Regions from separate parts of the Geobacillus sp. Y412MC52 genome, predicted to be linked through region 2. Evidence: riboswitches for the same ligand, from Rfam matches in the RefSeq annotation. Region 2 holds a riboswitch; the other holds the start of a gene.
The links. A riboswitch is a leader RNA that binds a small molecule or an ion and turns the genes downstream of it on or off. The one in region 2 is predicted to bind thiamine pyrophosphate.
Positions count from the first base shown of each region.

Region 1: linked by a shared signal. The riboswitch ahead of thiC (phosphomethylpyrimidine synthase ThiC) and the one ahead of tenA (thiaminase II) in region 2 are both predicted to bind thiamine pyrophosphate.

Region 1 covers NC_014915.1:409,538-416,784, forward strand. Annotated here, with positions in the region: gene GYMC52_RS19905 (ATP-binding protein) at 1-231, shown strand, start outside; gene GYMC52_RS02075 (STAS domain-containing protein) at 128-412, shown strand; gene GYMC52_RS02080 (PP2C family protein-serine/threonine phosphatase) at 419-1,945, shown strand; gene GYMC52_RS02085 (RDD family protein) at 2,115-2,528, shown strand; gene GYMC52_RS02090 (methyl-accepting chemotaxis protein) at 3,186-4,439, shown strand; TPP riboswitch at 4,575-4,688, shown strand; gene thiC (phosphomethylpyrimidine synthase ThiC) at 4,860-6,548, shown strand; gene GYMC52_RS02100 (RNA-guided endonuclease InsQ/TnpB family protein) at 6,778-7,247, shown strand, end outside.
Region 2 covers NC_014915.1:575,517-582,763, forward strand. Annotated here, with positions in the region: gene GYMC52_RS02980 (glycoside hydrolase family 13 protein) at 1-382, shown strand, start outside; gene GYMC52_RS02985 (YfiT family bacillithiol transferase) at 438-974, shown strand; gene GYMC52_RS02990 (MFS transporter) at 1,192-2,397, shown strand; gene GYMC52_RS02995 (class I SAM-dependent rRNA methyltransferase) at 2,461-3,645, opposite strand; TPP riboswitch at 3,788-3,895, shown strand; gene tenA (thiaminase II) at 4,002-4,685, shown strand; gene GYMC52_RS03005 (ECF transporter S component) at 4,709-5,299, shown strand; gene GYMC52_RS03010 (ABC transporter ATP-binding protein) at 5,314-6,768, shown strand; gene GYMC52_RS03015 (energy-coupling factor transporter transmembrane component T family protein) at 6,765-7,247, shown strand, end outside.

The DNA.
Region 1 (7,247 bases), 170 kb from region 2:
TACGTGAAGCGAGCGGGAAACAACGTCTTGTTGTGCATGTGCAAATGCAAAAAAAAGAGTGACCATTGGAGGAAACAAGATGGAGACAAAACAAGGGGCAATTTGCACGCTGACATGGACAGAAGATATTACCTTAAACAACGTCGAATCGTTCCGTCAAGCGCTGGAAAAGTTGCTGGACAAACGAGCGGATCAATTGATCGTCAACATGGAGAGGGTCAAATACATTAACAGCGCCGGACTCGGTGTCATCGCTGACAGCGTCATGGCGGCGAGAGCCCGACAAAAAGAGTTGGTCATTGCCGGAGTGGAAGGGTCGCTCGCAGAAATTTTCCATATCGTCAAATTTTCTTCGTTTATCAAACTATTTGCCACAGAGAAGGAAGCCATGGATTATTTCAGTGGAGAATGACGTTCTATGGTGGATGGGTTTTGGGAACATGTTCAACGTTATGACCACCTCGCGTGGCGGGAGTTGCTTCTCGGCTTGGAAAAAATGAATGTGTTCGTTGGGCCGGGCGATTATGTGTATTGGCTCGCAGCGCCGGAACAAAGGCGGCTCTTGTTCATTTCGTCATCATGCGAGCAGCTGTACGGCCTGCCTCCGGATGACTTTTACCGCGATCAAGACATATGGGCAAAAGTGTCCTACCCGGATGACCGCGCCAAGGCGGAAAGAAAATGGTCGCTTCTTTCGGGGGCGGATGCGGGTGCCCAAACGTATCGCATCATCAATCAGCGGGATGGCTCCGTCCGCTGGGTGCTTGAACGGACGTTTCCTGTGCTTGGCCAATTCGGGGAAGTGAGGCTCGTCAGCGGAGTTGTCGCTGATCTGACAGAAGCAAAGCGAAACGAGAATGAACGGCAGCTCGCTGAACAAGTGTACAAAGCGATGGAACAGGCGATGCTCGTAACAGATGGCCAGTTTGTCGTTCAGTTTGTTAATCCGGCGTTCACAAAAATCACTGGCCATGGTGTAGAGATTGTCGGTCAGCCGCTGCATACGCTTTACGCGGGTTATTACGAGGCCTGGCTTTATGAGGTGATTCAAGCGGGAACTGGGGAAAGTGGAGAATGGAGGGGGTGGGTGCGCTGGCGTCGGAAAAACGGTTCGGTCTATGTCAGGCAGACGACGGTGCGGGCTGTGCCCGGCCATGATGGAGGAATCGCGTTTTACTTGTTTTTATTTGCCGGTCCAACTTATGAGAACCCATACATCGCAGCGATGAAAGATGACTTGCGGCTGGCCCGCGAGGTGCAAAAGCGCGTATTGAGCAAGCCGCTGTCGGCCAAAGGGATCAAGATTGCCGGAACGTACATCCCATCGCGGGAGCTGGGTGGCGATATGTACGCCTGGTATCCGATCGATAAACAGCGGTACGGCATTTTTTTAATGGATGTGATGGGTCATGGGGCAGCGGCTTCACTCATTTGCATGTCGGTCCGCTCGCTCTTAAACGGCGTCATCCGCAAAGGGATCGTTCCGACGGAAGTGTTTCGCGAGTTGAACCGCCATATGCGCCAGTTGTACCATGAAAACGGGCGGATGACATATTATTTCACCGCCGTGTATGTTCTTGTGGATGTTAAGGAACGGATGATTGAATATGCATCAGCCGGCCATCCGCCGGGGTTTTTGTTCCAACCGGACGGAACGGTGGCGGAGTTGGACCGCGGCTGCGCGCCGATCGGGCTGCTTCCGCGCCTTTTTGTCGACAGCGGCCGGTTGCGCTACGAGCCGGGGGCGACGCTTGTGTTGTATTCCGACGGGGCGATCGAAGGGGAAACGGGCTCTGTCCGGCAAAAGATTGAAGCGTTCCGCGATGCGCTGGCGCCGCATATTTTATTGGACGAGCAGGTGCTTTTGGACCATCTGCGCCGCCATTTTGCGCAAAAAGGGCCGCTTCCGGACGATTTTTCGGCGGTGGTGGCGAAGCTGGGCTAAAGAAATTGCTGCAAGAAGATCGATTCAAGCATCTTGAGCGTGTGTAGCAGGGACCACCGCATCGAAACAAAAAATCGATTTTCTTTTATACGCCATTTACGGTAAAATGAAGACAATTATACTGTTAATGGAGAATACAATATAGAAAAGGCAACAGGAGGGAAGACATATGGCGGTGACGAATCCGGCTGGATTTTGGAAGCGGCTGTTGGCTAACTTGTTGGATGCGATTGTCGTTGGCATTCCGATTTCGATCATCGGCTATTTCATCACTGGCAGTTGGGAAACGAACTGGTTTACGTCATTAGCGAACATCCTTTACGCGTTAATCGTTCCGGCTGTTTGGTACGGATATACGGTCGGCAAGCGGATGCTTGGCATCCGGATTGCGAAAGTCAACGGCGGAAAAGTCGGCATCGGCACGATGTTTTTGCGCTCGTTCGTTGGCGGACTCGTATACTTTATCACGTTTGGCATTGGTCTCATCATTAGTGCGATTATGGTTGCTGCGAGAGAAGACAAACGGTCGATTCACGATTTTATCGCTGGGACGTATGTGACAACGGAAAAACCGACGGTGTAAAGCAGAAAACAGCAGGGGGTGTCCCAAGAGGGTCGGGACGCCTTTTCTTATCTTTCGTGACGGATCATCAACGATCAAAAGAATGACGCTTTTGAGTGGGGCCTTGTTGTTTTTTAGAAGGCCGGTGAAAAAAGGCTGTCGCACGCCAATCAGCGGCATTTCTCCAAAAAATGAAAGTTGATTTCTCAATGTTTCTCAAATGAAAAAACGACCGGGATCAGCCGCGTTTTTCACTAAATCATCAGCCCTTTAGAGGGCTGGTGAAAAACGACCGATTTCGCCGAACCCGTTGCTTTCGGCTGAAAGAGAAGCGTTGATTTTACAGGACTTCTCAATTTGAGAAGAGATTCCGTTTTCCGCGGCTTTTCACTAAATCACCAGCCTTTTAGAAGGCTGGCGATTTAAGAGGGAATATTGCTCTTCAACACTGTTGTTCAAATTGAAAAGTCTTGCGGCGCCACAACTTAATTCCTTGCGATTTCTCCCAAACCGAGCGAATCCGTTGTTTTTCACCAGCCTTTTAGACTAGAAAATCTTTGCAAATCCACACATTCATGATTATGGCCAGGAAGGAAAATGAATGATCATTCACGAATCTATTTAAGCGGTGAAGATAAAGAAAAGACGATTGCATAATGGAAAAGGAGGAGAACGACTTTGTCTTCATCCAGTTATATTATCCGCACAATGTTCGTTGTCATTCCTGGCACAGCGGCGATCGGCATGGCCACATGCCTGGTCAACGGCATTCGCGGGGCGGCATTTTGGTGGACGCTTGTTGCTACGGTGCTGTTTGGCGCGATGCTCGGCTTCGTTTCGGCAACGCTCAACTATCGACGGTTTGTTGCCCCGATTGCCGTTATTAACGAACATTTAGGCAAGATGACAGGCGGAGATTTGACGGTGCGCATACCGCTTGATCGCGTGCAGCAGCTGCGGCCGATTGCGGCGTCGTTAAACGATATGGCAAACGCTTGGCAAAGTGTGATGGGGCAAGTCCAACATCATGCCGAAGAAGTAGCGCAATATTCTCAGCAGCTTGCCGCCGTCGCCGAACAGACGACGAAAGCGACAGAGCAAATTGCGACAACGATGGAAACGCTTGCGGCAAGTGCGGAGGAGCAGGCCGATGCTGTCCGCACCACCGCCGCGTCCGTGCATGATATTTCCCAAACATTGAGCGACGTCGCTTTCCATACGAAAGAAGTGGCGCACCAGGCTGAGAAAACATCGGCGAAAGCAGAGGACGGCAAGCAGTCAATCGGACAAATGTCCAAGCAAATGCAGTTCATTTACGATCATGTGCAAACGCTCGGCCAGGTGGTGAAAGGGCTTGGGGAGCGCTCCAACGAGATTGGACAGATTACGGAAGCGATCACCGGCATTGCGTCGCAGACGAATTTGTTGGCGCTCAATGCGGCGATCGAAGCGGCGCGCGCCGGCGAGCAAGGGAAAGGGTTTGCGGTTGTCGCGGATGAAGTGCGGAAGCTCGCAGAACAATCAGCGCGCTCAGCGCAACAAATTTCCGAGCTGATCGGTTACATTCAAGAAGAAACGAAGCGGGCGGTTGCGTCTGCCGAACAGGTAATCTCCGAAGTGGCGAAAGGATTGAACGTGGCGGCGGCATGCGGCCAATCATTTGCCCATATTCGCGAGGAGGTCGGCCAAGTGAGCAAACAAATTGGACAAGTATCGTCCGCCATCGAGCAAATGACGGAGCATGCTCGTCAAGTGAACGACGCACTCCAACAGATGACCAATATTGTCGAACAGTCAGCGTCCGGTGCGGCCAACGTATCGGCAGCGACGCAGGAACAAATGGCTTCCGTCGAGGAAATCGCCTCTTCGTCGACATCGCTCGGTCAGATGGCGGACGAGATGCGGGCAATGCTGAAGAAATTTTCTGTGTGAGTGAGGAAAAGGACGCTTTCTTCGAGAAAGAGGGGCTTTCAAACGACGTGTGGGAGTCAACGTTTAGAATAAAATGGTTTGCATCTTTGCCAATTGCTTGATAAAATAAAAAAAGTCAGTCATCATTGTGATACGCTTATCTGCTAGGGGAGTCCGAGAGCCGGGCTGAGAAAAGAACGCGATGAAGTTCTTTGACCCTTTGAACCTGATCTGGGTCATGCCAGCGTAGGGAAGCAGGCAGCGGGAACAGATGGACGTGTCTTGTTCATTTGGCCTTTTGCCTTCGATCAGGTTCCGGTGTCGGAACCTGTTTTTATTTTGAATCGGCCGCCATCGCCTATTCTCGTGTTTGCCCCGCTTCAGACGGTGTGGCTTCAGATCTGATCTTTCATCATTTTATGTTGAAAGGGGAAGCCACGCATGGAAAACATCCGCTCGTTTATGTCGTTTCCGGAAAGCCGCAAAGTGTACATCGAAGGGTCGCGCCCGGATGTGCGCGTGCCGATGAGAGAAATTGCTTTGTCGCCAACGAAAACGCCGCAAGGAATGGTGGAAAACAAACCGGTGCGTGTCTACGATACGACGGGCCCGTATACGGATCCGGATTTTGAACCGGACGTGGAGAAAGGCTTGCCTCCTCTTCGCCGTCGCTGGATTGTCGAGCGCGGCGATGTGGAGGAAATGGAGCGGTCTTCTGTTGCGATCCAACGTTCGCTTCCGTTTGTGCGCCGTCCATTGAGGGCAAAGCCCGGAAAAACAGTGACACAAATGCATTACGCCAAACGGGGGATCATTACGCCAGAAATGGAGTTTGTCGCGATTCGTGAACAAATCGATCCAGAAATTGTCCGCCAAGAAGTCGCCGCTGGTCGGGCCATTATTCCGGCCAATATTAACCATCCAGAGAGCGAACCGATGATCATCGGCCGTTGTTTCCATGTGAAAATTAATGCCAATATCGGCAACTCGGCTGTTTCTTCATCGATTGAAGACGAAGTGGAAAAATTGCTTTGGGCGGTGCGTTGGGGCGCCGATACGGTGATGGATTTATCGACCGGCAAACACATTCATGAAACGCGCGAGTACATCATCCGCAATTCGCCGGTCCCCGTGGGAACGGTGCCGATTTATCAGGCGCTCGAAAAGGTAGGAGGGGTGCCGGAGAAGCTGACATGGGACGTGTACCGCGAGACGCTCATCGAGCAGGCTGAACAAGGAGTCGACTACATGACGATCCACGCCGGTGTGCGGCTTCATTACATTCCGCTCACCGCCAACCGGACGACCGGAATTGTCTCGCGCGGCGGCTCGATCATCGCCCAATGGTGTTTGGCCCACCATGAAGAAAACTTTTTGTATACGCATTTTGAAGAAATCTGCGAGATTTTGAAACAATACGATGTCGCGATCTCCCTTGGCGACGGGTTGCGCCCCGGCTCCATCGCCGATGCGAACGATGAGGCGCAGTTTGCGGAACTCAAGACGCTCGGCGAGCTGACGAAAATCGCCTGGAAGCATGATGTGCAGGTGATGATCGAAGGGCCGGGGCACATTCCGATGCATAAAATTCGCGAAAATGTCGAGCGGGAACAGGAAATTTGTCATGGAGCGCCGTTTTATACGTTAGGGCCGCTTGTCACCGACATCGCGCCCGGGTATGACCATATTACGTCAGCGATTGGCGCCGCCATCATTGGCGCTTATGGAACGGCGATGCTTTGTTACGTAACGCCCAAAGAACATTTAGGGTTGCCGAATAAAGAGGACGTACGCGCCGGGGTCGTGGCCTATAAAATCGCCGCCCATGCGGCTGATCTGGCAAAAGGGCATCCAGCCGCTCAGCAGCGTGACGACGCGCTCTCGAAAGCGCGCTTTGAATTTCGTTGGAACGATCAGTTCAATTTATCCCTCGATCCGGAACGGGCCCGCGAGTATCATGATGAAACATTGCCGGCTGAGGCGGCGAAAACGGCCCATTTTTGTTCGATGTGCGGGCCGAAATTTTGTTCCATGAACATTTCACATGAACTGCAACGGAAAATCAAAGAGGAGGGGATGAAAGAAAAAGCGCAACAATTTATTCGGCAAGGGTCGTCGCTGTATCAATGACAAGAAGCGGGCTGCGATGCTCGGCATGGTGGAGAGGATATAGAAGTTCGATCAACGGAAAAAGCATGAGCTGGAAAACGCTCGGTGCTGATCGAAGCAGCGGAGGGGGGCGAACGTTCATCGTCTTTGGCGAGGAGACCCCCACTTCAACGACCAAAGGGAGTAAGTGGGGGAGGAATCGCTTTTTTTGTGTTTTTGTATCACTTTTAGTGAAAGAGAGGTGAGACAAATGGACATGACGTTAACAGCCAAAATAAAAATTTACCCAACAGCGGAACAAGCAGAAGTATTGAAAGCCACCCTTTCCGCTTATCGACAAGCGTGCAACGCTGTGTCTGTTGTGATTTTTGACACAAAAGTGCTTGCACAAGCCAAGTTACACGACATGACCTATCGTCTACTTCGATCAAACTACGCTTTGCGTTCGCAAATGGCGCAATCTGTGATTAAAACGGTGATCGCTAGATACCGTTCCCTAAAAAGCAATGGTCACGAATGGACATTGGTTCGCTTTAAAAAGCCTGAATATGATCTCGTTTGGAATCGAGATTACTCCATTGTTCAAGGGTTATTTTCTGTCAATACGCTAGAAGGACGAATCAAAGTGTCATTCGAACCAAAAGGCATGGAACCATATTTTGATGGCTCATGGACGTTTGGCACAGCCAAACTCGTCTACAAGCATAACAAATTCTTTTT
Region 2 (7,247 bases):
GACAGGTACGCCATGGATCAAGGTGAACGAAAACTATCGTACGATCAATGTCGAGGCCGAGCGGCGCGACCCGAACTCGGTATGGTCGTTTTATCGACAAATGATTCAGCTTCGGAAAGCGAACGAGCTGTTTGTTTATGGAACGTACGATCTGCTTTTGGAAAACCACCCATCCATTTACGCGTACACAAGAACGCTTGGCCGCGATCGGGCGCTTATCATGGTCAACGTATCCGATCGTCCTTCACTTTACCGCTATGACGGCTTCCGCCTTCAGTCAAGCGATTTGGCGCTCTCGAACTACCCGGTCCGTCCGCATAAAAATGCGACGCGTTTTAAGCTGAAGCCGTACGAGGCGCGTGTATACATCTGGAAAGAATAAGAAGGAATTTGCCTTTCCGTGTGGAATGAATGAATACGGAAGGGGGATGATCAACATGGCAACGATCGATCCGATTCGCTACCCGATCGGAACGTTTCAAGCGCCGCAGCAGTTTGAGGCTGGGGAGGTGCAAGAGTGGATTGCTGCCATCCGCGGGCTGCCAAACGACTTAAGAACCGCTGTTTCCGGCTTGAACGATGAGCAGCTGAACACGCCGTATCGCGACGGCGGCTGGACGGTTGCCCAAGTCGTCCATCATTTGGCTGATGCAAGCATGAATGCGTTTTTGCGCACGAAATGGGGAGTGACGGAAGACGGCCCAACGGTGAAGCCGTTTGCGGAAAGCGAATGGGCGAAAACGGCCGATGCTTGCTCGTTGCCCATTGAACCGTCGCTTTTATTGCTTGACGGGCTGCATGCGCGATGGGCGGCGTTGCTTGAATCGATGACGGAGGCAGATTTTCACCGAACCGTTCGGCCGGAAGGGGCAGCGGGGGAGATGCCGCTGTATGTATTGACCGCGTTGTATGCATGGCATGGGAAACATCATACCGCGCAAGTTGCGTCGTTGCGCAAACGAAAAGGATGGTAAAGGCTGCCGATTCTTCGGTGGCTTTTTTCTTCATGCATCATAGAAGGATGGTGCTGCGCAAACAACAACCGGGAACCGCCGGCTGGGCGGGGCTTTTTTGTCGTCATCCTGCCGGGAGAACGGTGAAATAGCATTTTGCTTAAACGGCGGCATAGGATTATGTTATACTAACAAATATTAAGGGACACGAAATACATAGTTCGCAAGGGGGATCGGTATGGGAGCGGAGCAGCAGCCGCTTATTGCAGAACAAAAAGAAAAAATATGGACGAAAGATTTTGTTTTGATTTGTTTGGCCAATTTTTTTGTGTTTCTTGGGTTTCAAATGACGCTGCCGACCCTTCCGCTGTTTGTCAAGCATTTGGGCGGCAACGATCAGCTGATTGGCGTTGTCGTCGGTGTGTTTACGTTTTCGGCGCTCATCGTCCGTCCGTTCGCCGGCCATGCGCTTGAGACGAAAGGGCGCCGGTTTGTGTTTTTATTGGGGCTTCTCATTTTTGTCATTTCTGTCGGTTCCTACAGCTTGATCTCAAGCATTTTCCTTCTCTTTTTGATGCGGGTCGTCCAAGGAATCGGCTGGGGGTTTTCGACAACCGCTTCCGGGACGGTGGCGACGGACATCATTCCAGCGAGTCGCCGCGGGGAAGGAATGGGCTATTACGGGCTGTCCGGGAATATCGCCTTGGCGTTTGGTCCGTCGCTTGGACTTGTGCTTGCCGCTATGATTCCGTTTAGCCATCTGTTTGCCATTTGTGCGGCGCTTGGAGTCGCTTCGGTGCTGTTTGCCGCCGCGATCACGTATAAAAAAGCGGAAGCCGTGCATGGCAAAGGGGCGAACAGATGGGATTTGTATGAAAAAAGCGCTTTGACCCCGTCGTTGCTGTTGTTTTTCTTGACGGTGACGTTCGGCGGCATCGCCTCATTCTTGCCTCTATATACGGCGCAAAAACAGATCGGCGGCCTGCAACTGTACTTTTTGCTTTACGCGCTTGCCTTGATGGTGACGCGAACGTTCGCTGGCCAGTTGTATGACCGAAAAGGGCATCGAGCCGTCTTTCTCCCTGGTGCGGGGCTTATTTTGCTGGCGATGCTTCTTCTCGCTTGGCTGCCGGGAGAATGGGCGTTGCTTTTGGCGGCGGTGCTGTACGGTTTCGGCTTTGGCATGGTGCAACCGGGGCTGCAGGCGTGGTCCGTCGAGCGGGCGCCTGCCCACCGCAAGGGAATGGCGAACGCGACATTTTTCTCGTTTTTTGATTTAGGGGTCGGCGTCGGGGCGATGGTGTTTGGCCAAATCAGCCATTGGTTCGGCTATCCGAGCATTTATTTAGCTGCTAGCGGTTCGGTGCTCCTTTCGATGCTTGTCTATCTGTCGGTCTTGCATAAAGAACAATCGCTTCGCTCCAGGGAACGAAAAAACGCTTAGGGATAACCCCTAGGCGTTTTTTCTGCCCAGCAGCGCATCGAAACGGCCTTTGAGGGCGGCTCGTCACCGCCGAGAATGCACTTCGTAAATGGCGAATTTTAAGTAGTCGCCTTCTTCCGCGGCAAGGAGTTTCGGGTGGTCGTAGCCGGCGCCGTTCCAATATACTTGGCGCAGCACTTTTTTCGCGTCAAATGCCGCATCAGCGATCATCTCTTGAAATAGGTGCGGGCGGACGTGGTACGAGCAGCTTGATGTGACGAAAAAGCCGCCGTCTTTGACAAGCTTCAATCCGTTTAAGTTAATGTCTTTATAGCCGCGCAGCGCCTTCGGGACGGCATGGGCCGATTTCGCGAACGCCGGCGGGTCGATGATGACGACATCCCACTGTTTGCCGGCGCGCACCGACTCGCGCAAATAGTCGAAGGCGTTGGCGACGACAAATTCAACGTTCGTGAATCCGTTTAACGCGGCGTTCCGTTTCGCCGTTTCGATGGCATGTTCAGAAATATCGACGGCAGTAGCATGTTTTGCCCCATACAGACAAGCGTTTAGCATAAACGAGCCGGTATGGGTGAAGCAGTCGAGCACGGTCGTCTCCGGACCGATGAGCGGACGAAGAGCGGCGCGGTTTTGCCGTTGGTCGAAGAAAAAGCCGGTTTTTTGTCCGTTTTCAATATCGACGATGTATTTCACGCCGTTTTCCTCGATTTCGATTTCCGTTTCCGCTTTCCCGTACCAAAAGCCTTTTTCTTGTTTGAGACCCTCAAGCTCCCGAACGGACACATCGTTGCGCAAATAAATGGCCCTTGGGGCAAACACGTCAAGCAAGCCGCGCAAAATCCAGTCTTTCCGCCTTTCCATGCCGAGCGCCAAAATTTGCACAACAAGCACATCTTCATATTTGTCGACGATCAATCCGGGCAAAAAGTCGGCTTCGCCATAGACGGCGCGGCAGGAGCGAACGCCGGGAATCATCCGTTCACGGTACGCCCACGCCTGACGGATGCGGTCGATGAAAAAGCGCTCATCGAGTTCATCGTTTGGGTTTTGCGTCAAGACGCGGACGATGATTTGCGAAGCGGGGTTGATATATCCTTTCGCCAGCCAATAACCTTGATGATTGTAAACGTCAACGAAGTCGCCCGGCGTCGCATCGCCTTCGATGCGGTCGACTTCACTTTGAAAAATCCATGGATGCCCTTGCTCAAGCCGTTTTTTCCGTTCTCTTTTCAGGATGACCTTCGCCATCGTTTCCACTCCCATTCCGTCGTCAATTGCTGCGTTTCCATCATAGCGGATTGCAACGCATAGCGCAACGTCGGAGAAAAAAAGATTGACAATCGTTCGTGCCATGGTATGATTAAGTGTAAAGAAAACTGAAAATTGCACCATCATCCACTAGGGGGGCCTTTAGAAAGGCTGAGATCAAAGTGTGCCTTTGAGACCCTTAGCACCTGATCTGGGTAATGCCAGCGTAGGGAAGTGGAGGAGCAGCACAGCAAGGCTAGGCTTTGCCTGGCCAACGTCGCATGCCCACGCCGCTTTCTTTACGCCAATCGGCAAAGGAAGCGGCGTTTTTATTTTGCCAAAAAGGGGGAAAACGAATGTCATTTGCCAAACAATTGCGCCAAGCGGCCGATCCGATCTGGCAGGCGAGTTTCCGCCATCCGTTTGTTCAGGAGCTTGGCCAAGGGACGCTTGCGCGCGAGAAGTTTCGCTATTACGTGATGCAAGATGCCTATTATTTGCGCCATTTTGCCCGCGTGCAGGCGATCGGGGCGGCGAAATCGCCGGATTTGGCGACGACAGCCCGGTTGGCGCACCATGCACAAAGCACGTGCGAAGCCGAGCTTTCGCTGCATGAAACGTTCGCCGAGCTCTTGGGCATTACGGAAGAGGAAAGGGCGGCGTTCATTCCGGCGCCGACGGCGTACGCCTATACGTCGCACATGTACCGCGCGGCGTACGAAGGGCATCTCGGTGATGTTATCGCCGCCATTTTGCCGTGCTACTGGCTGTATTACGAAATTGGCGAGCGCTTGAAAACGTGCCGCCCGAACGATCCGATTTATGAAAAATGGATCGGCACCTACAGTTCGGACTGGTTCCGCTCGCTTGTGGAAGAGCAAATCGCGCGGCTTGACGACATCGCTGACGCGGTCACCGAAGAGGATCGCCATCGGATGAAGCGGCATTTCCTCATCAGCAGCGAATATGAGTACGAGTTTTGGGAGATGGCGTATCGGCTTGAGCAGTGGCCGTCGGCTGAATTGGCGGCGAGCCGTTGACGTGAGACAAGGAGGAGAACAGGATGGAAGTGAAGACAAAAGGGTTAAAATTGGCGGATATTTTAACGACGATCGTCATTGCGATTGTGTTTGGCATTATTTACAAATTATGGGGCCCGCTATATAGCGCGGTGGGAGCAGTAGGGTTTCATCTCGATCAACTCATTTACGGCATGTGGTTTATCGCCTCCTCGCTCGCTTATTTGCTCATTCGCAAGCCAGGGGTGGCGTTGCTCGCGGAGATTGCGGCTTCGTCCGGCGAGCTGATCATGGGATCGCAATGGGGGCTTGAAGTGCTCATTTACGGGGTCGTTCAAGGGCTGTTTGCCGAGCTCGTCTTTGCCGCCTTCCGCTATCGGCGCTTTGATACGTTCGTTGTATCGCTCGGCGCGGTCGGGGCGACGATTGGCTCGCTCATCATGGACTTTTACAAAGGCTATATTGAGGCGCTCGCCCCATGGAATATGGCGCTCTTTTTGCTGGCGCGTTTTATCGGCGCCATCCTCATCTCCGGCGTGCTTGCTGTTTCATTGGCGAAAGCGCTCGAAAAAACCGGAGTGACGCAAATGTGGCGGCCGGCTTCAAAAGACGATTACGATGCGTTGAACCGGTAAGGCGGCGAATGGCGATGAAACAAGCAATTGCGATTGATCGGCTGCGCCTGAAATTTCCCGGGAGCGACGGGCTGCTGTTTCGCGACTTGTCGCTTTCGATTGCCGAGGGGGAGAAAGTGCTCCTCCTTGGTCCGTCGGGATGCGGCAAGTCGACATTATTGCAAGTGATGGCTGGCATCATTCCCCACTCGATCGATGTGCCGATGAAAGCGGAGCGTCTTAAGCGGCCGGAACGGTGGGGCTATGTTTTCCAAGATCCTGATGCGCAATTTTGCATGCCGTATGCGGACGAGGAAATCGCCTTTGCCCTTGAAAATCAGAGCGTGCCGCGCCACGAGATGCCCGTCCGCATCCGCGCCCTGCTGGACCAGGTCGGTTTGGAGATCGCCCCGCATACTGATATTCATACGCTTTCCGGCGGGATGAAGCAGCGGTTGGCGCTCGCTTCGGTGCTGGCGCTTGAGCCGGATGTCTTGTTTTTGGATGAGCCGACGGCGCTGCTTGATGAAGAAGGGACGAAGGCGGTATGGCAAACGGTGAAGCAGGTGGGCCGCGGCAAAACGGTCGTCATCGTCGAGCATAAAATTGACCATGTGCTCGACTTTGTGGATCGCATTGTCTTGTTCGGCCGCGATGGGCGCATCATCGCCGACGGCGAGGCGAAGGCGGTGTTTTCCGACTATAAAAACGTCATTGCCGCTGAAGGGATTTGGTATCCAGGCGTCTGGGACGACTATGACCGGACGGCAAGGCGGCGAAATCGCCATCAAGGCGAGGAGCTTCTTCGCCTCGCCCGTTTTCGCGGGTTCCGCGGCCGGGAGGCGAAAATCTATGTTCCTGAAGCAGCGGTGCACGCCGGCGAATGGATTGCCGTCACCGGAAAAAACGGCGCTGGCAAAAGCACGTTGCTGCACGCGCTTATGCAACTCATCCGCACGGACGGAGAGTATATGCTGCTAGGCGCCGACATCAAGCGGCAACACCCGCTCTACCGCCATATTGCGTTTGTTTTCCAAAATCCGGAGTGGCAATTTGTCGCCCATTCCGTTCGCGAAGAGCTCGCCTACTCGCTTCGGCTTGAAGGGCGGCCGGAAGCGGAAATCGAGGAAACCATCACCCGCCTGTTGCGTGAATTTGACCTTGTTGAGCAGCAAGACCAGCACCCGTACCAACTGTCGGTCGGACAAAAGCGGCGGTTGAGCGTCGCTGCTTCGATCGTCGCCGGCCAACGCCTCTTTTTGCTTGATGAGCCGACGTTTGGTCAGGACGCGAAAAACACGTTTGCTTTGCTTGAAATGCTTGAAGCGTACCGCGAACAAGGAGCGGTGATCATGATGGTTACACATGACGAACAAATCGTCCGCCGCTTTGCGACGAGACAGTGGGTGATTGAAGATGGGGCGCTCGTTCGGGACGAACAGCTTGAAATTCGAGAGCCGGTGTTGGCGGAAGGTGGGGCAGGGCGATGAAATGGGAGGTTCGCTGCCGCGAGACATGGCTTCATGAGACGAACCCGAGCTTGAAGCTCATTGTGCTTGTCGTGCTCTTTTTCGCTGTGTTGTTCATTCATAACCCGAACGTGCTGATTAACGTTTCGCTCGCTCTCTTCGTTTTGTTTTGCTTTGGCACCGGCTATCCGGCGAATGTGTTGTTTTGGCTGTTTTTGCCGTTTTTCCTCGTGTTTGTTTCGACGGCTTCATCGATGATGATGTTTGGCGAGGGAACGACAACATGGGTTCGCTGGGGGTTCATCCATGTTACAGCCGAAAGTTTTTGGCGCGGGGTGCACATCGGGTTTCGCGCTTTGGCGCTTGGGCTTCTCGGATTGATTTTCTCGCTGACGACCCGGCCGGTTCCGTTGTTTTATTCGCTCATGCAGCAGTTGAGACTGAAGCCAAAGTATGCGTACAGTTTTTTGGCGGCCGTTCGCCTATTGCCGATTATGCTT